2 regions of the Brevibacillus sp. IT-7CA2 genome follow, and region 1 is predicted to be linked to the other one. Evidence: riboswitches for the same ligand, from Rfam matches in the RefSeq annotation. Region 1 holds a riboswitch; the other holds the start of a gene.
What was found. Region 1 has a riboswitch for S-adenosylmethionine ahead of ACM6JA_RS23925 (pyridoxal phosphate-dependent aminotransferase). Riboswitches for the same ligand answer to the same signal wherever they lie in the genome.
Positions count from the first base shown of each region.

Region 1 (7,620 bases):
CAGCCAATGCATTCAGATCAAGTGTCATTGCAGCGGCGGGCGAGATTTGTACGGTGTCTCGACCGCAAAGGGAAACGGCTTGTCCATCCTGGGTATCCGGCTGCAAAAACGAAAATTGCTTGTGCCCACATGTTGGACAGTCGTCTCGGCGGGCATTGACCACCTTGATTTGCTGATGGCGGTTATGCCAAATCTCAAAGTGCTCCAAATTCGGATTGAGCTCATCGGTTGCGTCCACTAACAGCTTGAATGCTTCTGTTGCCTGATAGGAGGCGACGATGTGAATGATCGGTCCGATGACGCCAGCCGTGTCACAGGTAGGCATCTCACCCGGGTTTGGCGCTTCAGGGAAAAGACAGCGCAAGCAAGGCGTGATTCCCGGACGAATCGCGGTAAATGTTCCGGTTGCACTCACTGCGCCACCGTACACCCACGGGATACTATGCTTTACGCAAACGTCGTTCACGAGGTATCTCACCTGAAAATTATCCGTCGCATCCAGAACGAGATCGACATCTGTCAGCAATTCCTCTGCATTGTAAGCGGTGAGGTCTGCGACAATCGGTTCGATGGTGACGGCTGAGTTGATCTTTGTCAGCTTGGTGTGAGCGGCGATGGCTTTTGGCAAATGCTCGGCTGCATCGGATTCGTCGTAGAGCATTTGACGCTGCAGGTTGCTCGGCTCGACGAAGTCGCGGTCAATGATGCGGACAAAACCTACTCCAGCACGGACCATATGATTGGAGAGAACAGTTCCGAGGGCTCCCATGCCGACGATCGCTACACGGCTTTGCCCGAGCTTTTCTTGTCCACTGCGACCGATTGGATGAAACAATATCTGACGGGAATAGCGAGTATCCAAGGCGTTACTCCACCTTTCCTTCTGGCATCGCAAGCGGATTCCACGGTCCTTGCTGATGCCCCTTCCATTCGCTTCCATCTTCCCACATTTCTTTTTTCCAAATGGGAACGATCTGCTTGAGTCGCTCGATGGCATAACGGCCTGCTTCAAACGATTCATTGCGATGCGCTGTTGCAACGGCACAAACAACCGCAATCTCTTCCACAGCCAAATTACCGATACGATGGTGCATCGCGACTTGCGCTCCCGGCCAGCGTTCCTCGATCTCTGCTGCGACCTGCTTCATTTTTTCAACAGCCATAGGGGCATAAGCTTCATAGGACAAATACACCGTGCGCTGACCATGGGTAAATTCCCGAACAGTTCCGACAAAAGTAAGGACCGCGCCTGCATGCGGGTTGCTCACCAGGCGAACCAGCTTGTCCGCAGAAATGGGCTCCTCGGTAATGGCGAAGCGCGGGTCTTCTTCTCCGCCGCTTACAGGAGGTAAGAGGGCAATCTCGTCGTCGGCTGAAATGACCTGATTTTTCGCAGCATATTCATGATTGATGGATACAAAGCAACTGCCCAAAAGCGCAGAGAGCGCAGGATATTCTTTTTCCACTGCTTGCAGAAGATCGCTAACGGTCGCGCCTTCAGATAGGGTCAACTGTACTTCCCGGGCATTCGCACGTTCAGCGAGTCCGGCAAATAACAAGATCGTAATGGTCAAGACAATTCCTCATTTCCCTGGATGATACTACTCTCTAGGCTAGACGATATCATAAACCGAACAAAGTTGCCAATGAATGGGGTGTTTCAATCAGCGGTTGCTTCTAAGGCGCGAAGCCTTCCTGACTCAAATGAATCTGGTCCGGGGGAAAAACACGTAATAGCCGTTCATAGACGATCCGATAGGCGGAAGGATCATACCATTGTTCCAGTCCAAGCTGTTCATAGAGAGCGGGAATGCCGTTTCTTTTCGTTCGTTTACCACCGCTACCATCTCCCATATAAAAATCGTCGACACAGACACGTGTGACCAAGGGGCGCAAAATCTCCGGGAATAACTCACTGCTAGGCAAAACAGGGGCAATGGTTGCTTGTGTCGGGATGCCTGCTTCCGCCAAGCGCTGGAGTGTTTTGAGCCGCGCTTGAATGGGGGGAGCTTGCGGGCTAAAGTGCCTGCGAATCTCCTCCAAATCTGTCTCAACGGTCATGCTGACGCGGACGCGATCACCCAGCAGGAGCAACAAATCGGCATCCCTCCAAACCAAGGGGCTTCTCGTCTGCACCAACAAAAAATCGGGTTGATTCTCTACCATGACTTCGAGTAAAGACCTCGTTACCTTTTCCGTTTGTTCGATGGGCTGGTACGGGTCTGTACTCGAAGACATGAAGATGGTCACCTTTCCTTTTTTCTTTGCCCGCATTAGCTCCTTGCGCAATAAATCGGCAGCTTGCTGCTTTATGTCAATCCATGTGCCCCATTGCTCGTTGCGAAACAAAGAGACAGGCATTTGCCGAACATAGCAATAGGAGCAGGCGAAAGAACAGCCTGTATACGGATTGAGCGAGTGGGTGTAATCCGCAAGAAATCCGCTTCCTTTATTGAGGAGGGTTTTCGGCATTTTATAGGAAAGGATGCATTTCATATTGGGCGTTCCTCACTTTGCATCATGAAAAATAATCCCGAGGCTATAGCGGGTGCCTGAGGTAATCGTGCTGACACCGTGGCGCAGCGTGTTTTTATAGTAGCCTCGCGTTCCCTGCACAGGACGATAGGATGTCGGGAAAATCAGGCCAGCGCCCTGGTCCAAGGTTATCACATGTCCTCGGCTCTGCGCGCGCGGCCGTTGCTCCATCAGCAGAAATTCTCCGCCCCTGTAGTCCTTCTCCTTTTGATTCAAGGCAAAAACAACTTGAAACGGGAAGAACACCTCGCCGTACATATCCTGATGTAAACAATTGTAGCCGCCCATTTCGTATTTCAAAATTAATGGAGTAGAGCGCAGCTGACCCTGATCGTGACATTGCGCCAAAAATTCAGGGAGGGTAGCAGGATAGATAGCTTCGCGTCCAAGCATTTCCAGCCACCGATTCGCAGTCTGCGCAAGCATCGGATAAAAGCCTTCGCGCAGCTCCTGCAAAAGCGAGGGAAGGGGAGCCTGATAATAACGATACTCACCTTCGCCGAAACGGTACCGTGCCATCTGGATCGTATTGCGAAAAAGGTCATTTTGTCCATACGTAGCGATTAATTCGTCGCAGGCATCCGCGCTTATTAAGGAAGGAAAAGCAGCATACCCTTGTTCGTCCAGCTCCTGTTGCAGGGAATGCCAGTCAAGCGCAGCGATCCTTTCTGTCAGTGAACTAGCCATGCTTCACACCCCGATTTGTCTTTTTCTCCAGATCAAGCAGAGTTGTCTTCATGGGCAGTCCTCCACGATAGCCAGTCAGTGAACCGTTTTTACCGACAACGCGGTGGCAGGGGACTGTAATGAGAACCGGATTGGCACCGATTGCGGCACCGACGGCACGAACAGCAGCAGGCTTTTTAATGATGTTCGCAATGTCGGTGTACGATGCCGTTTGACCGTATGGGATTTGGCGCAGTGCTTCCCAGACGGCGAGCTGAAAAGGCGTTCCAGACAGGTCGCAATCCATGGAAAAATGTTCGCGCGTTCCCTGCAAATACTCCATCAGTTCTGCTGCAAAAGGCTTTAGCCATGGATCGTCTTGCACCAGTGCACTTTGTGGGCGATGCTTTTCAACCCACGCTTCCAATTCAGCAAAAGGCTGGTTGACCGAGCCAACATAACAAAGCCCGGCAGCCGTTGCAGCCAAGTAAATGGTCCAATCACCATGCTTCAGCATTGACCAACGTACCGTCTGATTCTTACTCGTTTCCATTTCTATACGCCTCCTTTGAGCTGTGTACGCACAGTATACCTCCAGCACCTGTTCTTCGTACGTTTTTAGGAGTGGATGAGCAAGATAACGAAACAATGTCATCTACATTCCCATTGCTTTTATCCAGCGGCGGGAGTAAGGTAGGAGGAGATAGAGGAGGAACGATACTAGTATGACTGATCAATTAACACATTTTAATGAACAAAATCGAGCTCGGATGGTGGACGTGTCTGAGAAGGACGTCACAAAACGGGTGGCTGTAGCCGAGAGCCAAATCAGCATGAAACCCGAAACACTCGCCCGAATCCGCGAAGGTCGAATCGAAAAGGGCGATGTACTCGCAGTTGCACAGGTAGCAGGTGTCATGGCTGCCAAAAAGACGTGGGAAATCATCCCGATGTGTCATCCGCTGCCATTGACTGGCATCGACATACAATTTGCTTTTGTAGATGAAACGACGCTTGCGATTACAGGAACCGTGAAGACGACAGGGAAAACAGGCGTCGAGATGGAGGCGTTGACCGCTGTCAGCGTAGCGGCTTTGACGGTGTATGACATGTGCAAAGCCATGGATAAAGAAATGATAATCGGTCCAACTAGTCTGCAATCCAAAACAGGCGGAAAAAGCGGCGATTTCCATCGGGGAGAGAAGTAAGCCATGAGGCAAAAGTGGGAATCCTATCCGAGCAGCATTCGTTTATTGGCGATTGCTGCCGTCATTTTTTCTACAGGAATGGCGTGTATTTGGCCGCTAGTCACGATCTATATTCACAACCATCTCGGAAAGCCGCTGACTGTAGCCGGCTTCTTGTTGCTTTTAAATCAAGGCGCATTCTTGATCGGGAGTATTGTCGGCGGGATGATGTTTGACCGCTGGGGAAAAATGCGCACCATCATTGTCGGATCCATCGGTGTTATTCTGATATCGATCGGCTTAGGTGTTACGCAAGATTTTACGATTTATGTTGTCTTGCTTCTGCTGAATGGACTGTTTTACGGAACACTTTCTCCTGTGATGAATGCACTGGCAGTAGTGTTATGGCCGGACGGAGGACGGAAAGGAATCAATCTGATATATGTCTCTCTCAATGTGGGGGTAGCTGCCGGTTCTGCGCTGGGCGGCTTCCTGGCAAGTGTTTCGTTTGCCTGGACGTTTTTCGGTAATGCGATTTCGCAAGTGATTGTGCTCGCCATGTTCATGCTCATTTTGCCGCGTCAGTTAAAAATGCTAGAACAACAACGTGAAAACTCGACGACTGGACAAAGTATGTCTGAGCAAGCAACTGGTGATGCGCTGCAACTACCACGTCAAGAGCCAAAGGTTGTTTGGGGAGCATTGCTGCTATTATGCGGGGGGCTATTAATTAGCTGGATTGTCTATGTACAATGGACGACGGTGCTGTCGACCTACATGCAATCCCTGGGCATTTCACTCCGTCAATACAGTCTGTTGTGGACGCTGAACGGAGGTTTGATCCTGTTTGGTCAACCATTGATTGCGTGGGTCATTCGACGCTTTGCCCGTACGCTAAAAGCACAAATGCTCTTGGGCGCTTATATTTTTGCCTTGTCGATGCTGATTCTGTCGCAATCAACGGTTTATGCAGGCTTTGTGGCAGGCATGTTCGTCATGACGCTAGGAGAAATGCTCGTGTGGCCAGCGGTACCGGCAGTAGCTGCACAGTTTACGCCAGAGGGACGAGAAGGCTTCATTCAAGGTCTGATTGCAGGAACTGGATCAGCAGGGCGGATGCTCGGACCACTGCTCGGCGCCATCATTTTCCAATCGATTCATGCGCAGGGACTATTGTTCGTGATGGCAGGCTTGTGTCTGTTGTCTGTCGCATTCTTTGCCTTCCACACCTCTTTTCAGGAAAGAAGGCATCAAGTGCCGGTACAGAATCAAGCATCTTGACACGATTTGCGTGCTCAAGTTAGTATGATATAGACGAAAAAACAGTATATTCCGTGTGTTTGACTTATTCAGAGAGGTGGAGGGACTGGCCCTATGAAGCCCGGCAGCGGATCTGTTCCATGTGATGGACAGATGCTGTGCCAATTCCAGCAGGATTTTTTCCTGACAGATAAGGACGTGACCAAGCTGATCTCCCCCTTTTTCTGTATGGAAAAAGGGGGTTTTATTGTATTGGGCCCAAGAAAGGAATGGAAGAAAGATGCGTATTCAACCCTCCGACATGATTGATCGACTCCCTACCCAGTTTTTTGCGACCCTGGTGGCAAAAGTAAACAAGGTCATTGCGCAAGGCCATGACGTCATTAACCTGGGGCAGGGCAATCCCGATCTGCCGACACCGCCGCACATTATTGAAGAATTACAGGCGCAAGCAGCACAACCACTCCATCACAAATATCCGCCTTTTCAGGGACGCGTGGAACTGAAGCAGGCAGTGGCTCATTGGTATAAGCAAGAATTTGATGTAGACCTCGATCCGGAGGAAGAAGTAGCGATATTGTTCGGCAGCAAAACCGGACTCGTAGAGATTTGCCAAGTACTCATGAACGCAGGCGATGTTGCACTGGTTCCAGACCCAGGCTATCCGGATTATTGGTCGGGGGTTGCAGTCGTAGGCGGACGGATGGTCATGATGCCGTTGAAGGCGGAAAATGATTTCTTGCCAGACTACAGCCAGCTCTCCCAAGCTGATTTGGATCGAGCGAAACTGATGTTTCTCAACTATCCGAACAATCCGACAGCAGTCAACGCACCACTCGAGTTTTATAAGGAAACGATTCGTTTTGCCCGAAAACATGAAATCGTCGTCTGCCATGACTTCGCCTACGGGGCGATCAGCTATGACGGGAAAAAGCCGGTCAGCTTCATGCAGGTTCCGGGAGCAAAAGAAGTGGGCGTAGAATTTTATACCTTGTCCAAAACATACAACATGGCAGGCTGGCGTGTTGGTGCCATGGTAGGAAATCGCGAGCTGGTTCGTCTGATCAATCTCATTCAGGACCATTACTTCGTCAGTCTGTTCGGAGCGGTACAGATGGCGGCAGCCAAAGCGATGACGGAGTCGCAGCAGTGCGTTCGCGATCTCGTCGCTGTTTACGAAAGCCGCCGCAATGCCTTGTACTCCAATCTGCATCGGATTGGCTGGCAGGCACCACCATCTCAAGGTTCGTTTTTTGCTTGGCTTCCTGTTCCAAGTGGCTTCACTTCCGTGGAGTTCTCTGACCTGCTTTTGGAAAAAGCCCATGTCGTCGTAGCGCCGGGAAATGGCTTTGGCCCGACAGGTGAGGGTTATGTGCGAGCGGCTTTGTTATCCAATGAAGATCGTCTCGCAGAAGCGGTCCAACGGATTGAGCGGTTGGGGTTGTTTACGAAAACAAAATAAAAGCGAGGCAATTTGGCCACACTACCATACAAATGGAGTGTGGCTATTTTCTTCTAGAATAAAAATCATTCTCATTATTGACAGATAATGATTTTCATTATACGATGGCATTGTTAATGATAATTAGTCTCAGCAAGAGCGGGAGGGTACCATGCGCTATCAGATTAACGGTTACACGGATATGTATACGGTGATCGCCAACGAGCGAAAAATCGGCGGAGCCATTGAAGCAGGCCAGATTCGCTTGCGGACGGGAGAAATTTACGCCAATGCTGTTCTCACTCGTTTGGAAATGTCAGGTGCGCATTTTTGCTCGATCGGATTTGTTACAGAAGAAGGCAAAAGACTGATTGTCCATGTGAATGATATCAGCATGATCGCTGATGCACGTCACGTCAACGTTTGTGAGCTAACGAACGAATGCATGAGAGTGGAGAAATCCGCTGAGAGATTGAAGCGGTTGAAGCGTCTCTGTGAACTAAATGAAGGAAGCTGTACGCCGACCTTCCA
Region 1 is NZ_CATKQT010000051.1:70,370-77,989, reverse strand. It holds gene ACM6JA_RS23960 (ThiF family adenylyltransferase) at 1-862, opposite strand, end outside; gene ACM6JA_RS23955 (molybdenum cofactor biosynthesis protein) at 867-1,574, opposite strand; gene ACM6JA_RS23950 (SPL family radical SAM protein) at 1,678-2,496, opposite strand; gene ACM6JA_RS23945 (2OG-Fe(II) oxygenase) at 2,509-3,222, opposite strand; gene ACM6JA_RS23940 (methylated-DNA--[protein]-cysteine S-methyltransferase) at 3,215-3,754, opposite strand; gene moaC (cyclic pyranopterin monophosphate synthase MoaC) at 3,927-4,409, shown strand; gene ACM6JA_RS23930 (MFS transporter) at 4,413-5,669, shown strand; SAM riboswitch class I at 5,731-5,845, shown strand; gene ACM6JA_RS23925 (pyridoxal phosphate-dependent aminotransferase) at 5,929-7,110, shown strand; gene ACM6JA_RS23920 (hypothetical protein) at 7,262-7,620, shown strand, end outside.

Region 2 (7,620 bases), on a different contig from region 1:
CTTCCATCCCCGTCATCAACGGACCGTTGATGATCTCGAGCGGTGCGTATTTATCCAAAGCCAGCTTCAGGTCTTCCACCAGACCATCCTTGGAGCCTTCGACTACATAACGGGCCAAGCGTTCTTCGAGCGTTAACGAGGAGACTTCCACACGGACTTCCTTTTTCTTTTGGCGATAAAATTCGGTGAAGGCCGCCAATGTCTCATCATTTGTCTCGAATAGAAGGGCTTCTGCCAGCTTTCTCTCGCCTTCTGGAATCGAAGCGTAGCGCTCCAGCTTTTCCGTGTTGACGATGGCGTAATCAAGCCCTGCAAGAGTGGTGTGATACAAGAAGACCGCATTCAGCACTTCCCGACCCGCAGGCGGCAAGCCGAAGGAAACGTTACTGACACCCAGAATCGTCTTGCAAGCAGGCATTGCTTGTTTGATCAAACGAATTCCTTCTACGGTTTCCTTTGCAGAGCCGATATATTGTTCATCCCCTGTCCCTACTGGAAAGACGAGTGGATCGAAAATAATATCCTGTGGCTTTATTCCATACTGGTTGACAAGAATGTCGTACGAGCGTTGCGCGACCTCCAGCTTCTTTTCGCGAGTGATAGCCATACCCGCTTCCTCTATCGTTCCAACGACAACAGAGGCACCGAACTTGTGAATAAGCGGAACGACTTCCTCAAATCGCTCCAACCCGTCTTCCAGGTTGATCGAGTTGAGAATGGCCTTCCCTTGCGAATAGCGAAGTCCCAGCTCCATAACCTTGGCATCTGTCGAGTCGATCATGAGGGGCGCTTTTACTTTTTTCACGATGAACTGTAAGAATTTTTCCATATCTTCGTATTCATCACGGTCGGGATCAGCCAAGCATATATCGATGACATGTGCGCCGCGTTTTACTTGGGCCCGGGCAATATCGGATGCTTCTTCATAGTGACCAGCTGCAATCATTTCGCGGAATTTTTTGGAACCGATGACATTGGTCCTCTCCCCTACTAGCAGGGGACGATTGTCATCTTCGACGTACACGACCTCGATCCCGGAGACCGCGCTCAGCGGTTCTACAGCTGCACTGCGCGGCTTGCAGTCTTTCAATGCTTCTGCCATCGCTTGAATATGGTCAGGCGTTGTTCCGCAGCAACCGCCAGCGACGTTTATCCAGCCCTGTTCAGCGAACGCCAGCATTTTCGAGGCAAGTCCCTGTGGCGTTTCATGGTAATGGCCGTTCTCGTCTGGCAAGCCTGCGTTCGGATAACAGCTGACCGCACATTGGGCAATTCCTGACAATGTCCGCAGATGATCACGCATGAACTCCGGACCAGTCGCACAGTTCAGACCAATAGAAACTGGCTTTATATGCTCCAAGGAGATGTAAAACGCCTCGATGTTTTGGCCCGCAAGCGTCGTGCCCATCGGCTCAATCGTACCTGACAGCATCACCGGGATCTCCTGTCCAAGCTCTTCAAAAGCTTTGCGAATCCCGATTCCGCCAGCCTTGACGTTCAACGTATCTTGCGAAGTTTCCAAAAGAAGAACATCGGAGCCACCGAGAATCAGACCTTTTGCCTGACGATAATACGCCTCGACCAGTTCTTCGAAAGTGACACCACCTGTCAACGAAAGGGTTTTGGTCGTAGGTCCCATTGCACCAGCTACAAAACGCGGCCACTCCTCCGTGGAATAGGCATCCACCGCTTCTCTGGCCAAGCGTGCTGCCGCTATATTGATCTCAAGGTCTTTCTCTGGCACATCGTACTCGGCCAAAACGATGGAAGCAGCACCAAACGTATTTGTCTCGACGATGTCTGCGCCCGCCTCTAAATATTTCTCATGAATGGAACGAATCACATCTGGTCTGGTCAGGTTCAGGAGTTCATTACAGCCATCATAGGCTTCACCGCCGAAATCATCAGCAGTCAGGTTCGCCTGTTGAAGCATGGTGCCCATTGCACCGTCCAGAATCAGAATTTTCCGGGAAAGCTGTTCGCGAAAAGTTGGTTTCATTGACGTGCCCCTTTTCTCCCTTGCATCGGCTTATTCTCTGTAATTGGGTAAATAAAATAAAAAAATCCTCTTCTTTGAAAGAAGAGGATTTGTCAGCAGATACGAAAACGCCTGAGACATCCTCTTATCTTTCAAAGCACGTAGCTTTGCTGGAATTGGCACCGGATTTTTACCGGTTGCCGAGGCTTCATCAGGCCAGTCCCTCTGCCTCTCTGGATAAGAGTCGTACACTTGTCATTTAGTTGTTTTGCGAAATGTCTTGAATGTTTGCAAGTATCTTAACACCCCCTTTGTCTCCTCGTCAATTGTGAATTGTCTATTTTTTACTAAGCCTCCCCTCTTACGCGCCCATTTTTGCCTAAGCTGGGCATCCGCCCAGTCCAATATCGGCATTCGTGTATAGACTGGAGTATAACGGAAAGGAGGGGAAACAAAGATGAGTACATCTTTCTGCGGGAACGGATTCTTCGGTGACTGCTTCGCAATCGTGCTCGTGCTGTTTATCCTGTTGGTTATTATCGGGTGCTCGTGTGACGACTGTTAGATAAGTGTTTAAAAAAGGCTATCCCAAAAGCCATCAGGAATGGCTGCGGGATAGCCTTTTTTTCTTGTTAGTCGGCGATGATCTTGCCTGTCACGGCATCGATGGTAACCGTTTTATTTGCCAGCTCTTCGCCGCTCCATGGCACATACGCCAGCTTAGGTTGAGGTAATGGCTTCCTATCTACATCTTTCATCAAATAAACCAGCTTCAAAGGCATGACGCGTAAAAATTCTTGGACAGCCTCGTCTTTGGAGACGATTTTGTAAGATGCTGGCAGTTCAACCAATTCGTGCGTCTCTCGGAAGTTATGAAACTTCGTCACTTTCCCGGTTGACGGGTCAACCGTAACTGAATAAGCCGGATCCGGATTATCATCGTCCAATACAGGAATACCGTCTTTGCTCATAAAATATCGGAATTCCCATTCGCCGGATGACACCGGATTGGCTCCACCTGGCTGTATGACTTGCGCCAATTGGACTTCTGTTACGCCGGGATCTACGTACTTATGCAGGAAAGCGAGTGAAGCCTCTTCCGCTTGCTCACGTTTTACTGTCACTGCCGTATTAGAACGCGGTGTTCCCAGCCCGACGACACTGCCTGTTTCTGCAATGACTTCTACGCCGATATACTTGTCATTTTTATCATTCCATACATATTCCTTGCGGCCATTGCGGTCAATCTGATTCTCTCTGTAGGTCGAGTCATCTACCTGTATGCCAAATTCAGCTTGCAACAGTGCTTTTGCCTCCTCCTTGCTGCGAACCTTGACGTATTCTTTCGGAGATTGAATCGCATGTGCTTTCTTCGTATTCAACTGATCGTAAGCAAGTCCGTTGTTACCCGTTCCGTAGGCAATCTTGCCGCTGGTCGCGTCAATATGCCACTCCGTCCCGTCCTCTCGTCCCATTTGCATGAAGGACACAGCTGACGTGTATTCCAGGACAGGCTTGCCTTTTTCTACTTTTTCTTTTGAGCTGGCATCAAGCATCTGTACGTATCGAAGCTTCATGTGCTCACTTAGCTCTTTGATGGCGACCTCTTCTGAAACCGCAGTTGACACATCCGGGTACTGCGAAGAGTTGAATGTGACGGGCTCCTTCCTGAAATATCGGAGGAGACCAGATTCATCTGTTGTCATGCGTATCTCATCTGATAGCACGGGCACACCGTTATGATAACGCTGGTACACGCCTGGCTTGCTCTCATCCTCTAATCGATAGTTCTCACTGTCATCCCCGAGAAGCTTGTTCAGGAACTGTCTCTCTTGCTCCAAAGCTTTTGCTCCTTTTGCTTGCTTCCAGCTCGACTCTTCCTTTTTGTCCTTCTCCTCAATTGAATAGGATTCCAAGGCTTGACCATTACCGACAATCTGAATGGAGGCCTGATGTTCTTCCTTATTTACTTTCCCTACCTCCAGTGATATGCCATCGCGGTTCCTCCCTTTTTCAAAAAGAAGGAGCGAAGGATTCAAATCGAGCATGGCATCTGTCAGCTTGGTCAGAAAGGCTTGTTCGTTCTTATTCAATCGCCCGAAAAACGCAATTTGCTCTTTCGTATTGATTCGTACAGAAAGGATGTCGAACGGAACAGGCTTGCCATTTTCCATTCGTTGATAGCTCACACTCTGCCAAATGCTTTCTTCCCAAAATTCATTAACATAGGTCTCAGTAGCTAGATGCTGATAAGACTTGCTTTCTTCCCCCAAAAAACCTTGAAGAAATGCGTTCGCTGCACTCTCAGCAGTCTTGGCTGATGGCAATTTTACTGACTTTTCATCCCAATTCTCTGGATATGGGTCCGGTCTTTCTCCATTGATCATGAAGCTCTCTATTTGTCCTGTCTGGATATCATAAGCAACACTGGCACGTGCATTATTTCCTTCCATCAACGTTACGTCACTGATCCCATGGCTCGTGCTATCCACTCTGATTGTCGTCTTGCTCAAGGCTGGGATCGCCTTTTTCAAGGGCAAAATTGCCTCTTCTGCCGATACCTTTACGCTGTTCTGCTTTGCCTCTGTATTCTTTTTATCCGTTGCCGTCGTTGCGACCGCACTCGCTAAATTTTTTCCACTCGGCATCTGTGGGAACCAACCTTGCTGGTGCATGCCCACGGCTGTTACCGCCAAGCAAGCTGCCAGAGATCCTGCCATAAATAATCTGTTACGATTCTTGTGTTTGCTCTGTGCAATCGCACCTCGGATCCGCAACTCCATCTCTTTTGTAAACCTCACTTCCTCCACTGATTCCTCACTTGTGCTCCTTACCGCTTCGCGAATTTGCTTATCTACGTCCATTCCAATCCCTCCTTTTCACACAATGCCTTAAAATGTTTTCGGGCCCGGGACAATTGGGTTCGTACGGTATCTTCTGAAATATCCAACACTTGCGCAATCTCATTTATCGACAAATCTTCATAGTAATGAAGTACCATGACTTTTCGGTACAGCGGCGAGAGCTTCATCACCTGCTCTGCTACTTGTACCTTGCTCATTCGTCCGATGACAGCCGATTCAACATTTGCGGTGTCCACCTTTTCTGGCGGTGCTTCCTCTTTGGAGAGGTATGTAGAAAAAATCTGGCGAAAGGACCACGAACGCAAATATTTGCGGGACTCGTTGATCGCGATTCGGTAAAGCCACGTTTTCACGCTACTCTGATGGCGGAACTGATCCAGACCCCGATACGCCTTCAGGAACACTTCCTGAGTAATGTCTTCCGCGATTCCCCGATCCTTGACGATCAAGTAGGCGAGCTGCACGATGTTGTCTCCGTACTCGCTCATGAGTCTCGTCAGCTTCTCTTCGTTGGTCAGTTGCAGCGTCCAGTCCGCTTCGCTACTTTTGGCACTTGCATTCACGCGCTGTTCACCTCCTTCTTACGTGTTGATATGTATTTGATCCAGCTGGCTTATTTTTGTGACAAGATTATCCAATTATTTTTTCCACAATTCTTTTCCCTTCTTCCACCGCTGCACTCCGTTGTGTTGCTTTCATTGTCAGCGCACATTGCTTTTGCTATCATGAGGCTTATTGTAGAGCGAAAGGAACGAGATGACATGGATGACTTGCAAGCACAAGAAAAAGACAAATTTCTGTCCTGTTTGGAGACCATAAAAGAACTATCCAAATCCGAATTTGAAACCTATTCCATCGTTAAGAATACCGAAACCGGGGAACATTATCTCCACTATTTTTTGTCCCACATTAACTTGTCCGAGGGAGGCAGAAGAGACGATTACGATCACTTCCTGCCGATTGAATCCGACGATATTTTAGGGATTATGTTTGGCGAGCAAGCGTACCAGTTTCCAGAAAACTGGCGCTCCGCTTATTTGCGCAGTGGTAACGACAATCGCTTAATTCCGTTCGATCCATCTGAAAATTACGATCTGGACGAGGCCGCTGCTGCCGAGCTGGCCATGCTCGAAAAGCTGGAACAGTACAAAGAGCAAATGATGAACGCGGATAACCTCAGCGCGGAAGAAAAGGAAGAGCTGACCAAGCAGTATTTCGCGGAATTAGATAAGATTTTGAAAAAACCGGAACAGTGAGTTGCATCCTGACAGTTAATACAGCTATAATTCTAGAGAAACAAACGAATCGTTGATGAGGAAAGTACTCCTTGTGTGAGGACGAAAGCGAGTCGGGGACGGTGTGAGCCCGATGCCAAACCATGTGAGGAAGCGCCCCTCGGAGATGCGACCTGAACATCCTACGCCAGCCATTATGGGCAACGGATCGTGTAGGGCTATGCCGGGACTGCCCGTTACAGCAGATCAAGCGGTTTTTGCCTTCCTGTTCGATGGAAGGGAAAAACAACAAGAGTGGCACCGCGGGAGTATAACCTCTCGTCTCTTTTTCACAGGAGACGTAGAGGTTTTTTTATTTGAAAGGAGTAGAAATTTAGATGAGCTACAAACACCAAGTCGCTGAAAAGATTGCCGCTACGCTCTCCTCTATGGGCGTAGACACACTGACCAAAGAAGCCGTATACGGCATGCTGGAAACACCACCAAACCCTGCAATGGGCGATGTGGCCTTCCCTTGCTTCCAATTGGCAAAAGCATTGCGCAAAGCTCCACCGATGATCGCAACAGAGCTGGCTGGACAGCTCTCCGGTGCACCCTTGCGCGAATCGCAAGCAGTTGGTCCATACGTGAACCTGTTCCTGGATCAAGAAAATGTGGCAGAGCAAGTAATCGGAACAATCCTTACGCAAGGCAGCACATACGGAAGCAGCAATGTCGGTCAAGGACGCAAAGTACCAATCGACCTCTCCTCCCCAAATATCGCGAAGCCGTTTTCCATGGGTCACCTGCGCTCTACTGTAATCGGGAACGCGATTGCCAACACCATGGAAAAGCAAGGCTACGAGCCAGTCCGCATCAATCACTTGGGTGACTGGGGAACGCAGTTCGGTAAACTGATCGTTGCATATCGCCTCTGGGGTGACGAAGCAAAGGTAAAAGCAGAACCGATCAAGGAGCTGCTCAGCCTCTACGTTCGCTTCCACGAAGAAGTCGAGAACGATTCTACCTTGGAAGACCAAGGCCGTGAATGGTTCAAAAAGCTCGAGGATGGCGACGAAGAAGCACAACATCTGTGGAAATGGTTCCGTGATGAGTCCCTCAAAGAATTCATGAAGATCTACGACTTGATGAACGTAGCCTTCGACTCCACGCACGGTGAAGCATTCTACAACGACAAAATGGATCGCGTTGTTACGTTGCTCGAGGAAAAAGGTCTCTTGACTGAATCCGACGGTGCAATGGTCGTGAACCTCGATGAATACAACATGCCGCCATGCCTGATCAAAAAATCAGACGGCGCTACCCTGTACGCAACACGTGATTTGGCTGCTGCCCTCTTCCGCCACGAATCGTACGATTTTGCAAAAGCACTCTATGTCGTAGGAAACGAGCAACGCCTCCACTTCCAGCAGCTCTATAAAGTGTTGGAAAAAATGGGCTATGCGTGGTCCGCAAATATGCACCACATCCCATTCGGCATGATGCTCAAGGACGGCAAGAAAATGTCCACGCGTAAAGGGAAAGTTGTTCTCTTGGAAGAAGT
Region 2 is NZ_CATKQT010000022.1:34,317-41,936, reverse strand. It holds gene metH (methionine synthase) at 1-1,999, opposite strand, end outside; SAM riboswitch class I at 2,121-2,222, opposite strand; gene ACM6JA_RS13080 (YjcZ family sporulation protein) at 2,436-2,543, shown strand; gene ACM6JA_RS13075 (YcdB/YcdC domain-containing protein) at 2,611-4,842, opposite strand; gene ACM6JA_RS13070 (sigma-70 family RNA polymerase sigma factor) at 4,833-5,405, opposite strand; gene ACM6JA_RS13065 (hypothetical protein) at 5,604-6,098, shown strand; gene argS (arginine--tRNA ligase) at 6,455-7,620, shown strand, end outside.
Region 2: it holds a riboswitch for S-adenosylmethionine, as region 1 does, so the genes downstream of both, metH (methionine synthase) here and ACM6JA_RS23925 (pyridoxal phosphate-dependent aminotransferase) in region 1, are expected to answer to the same signal.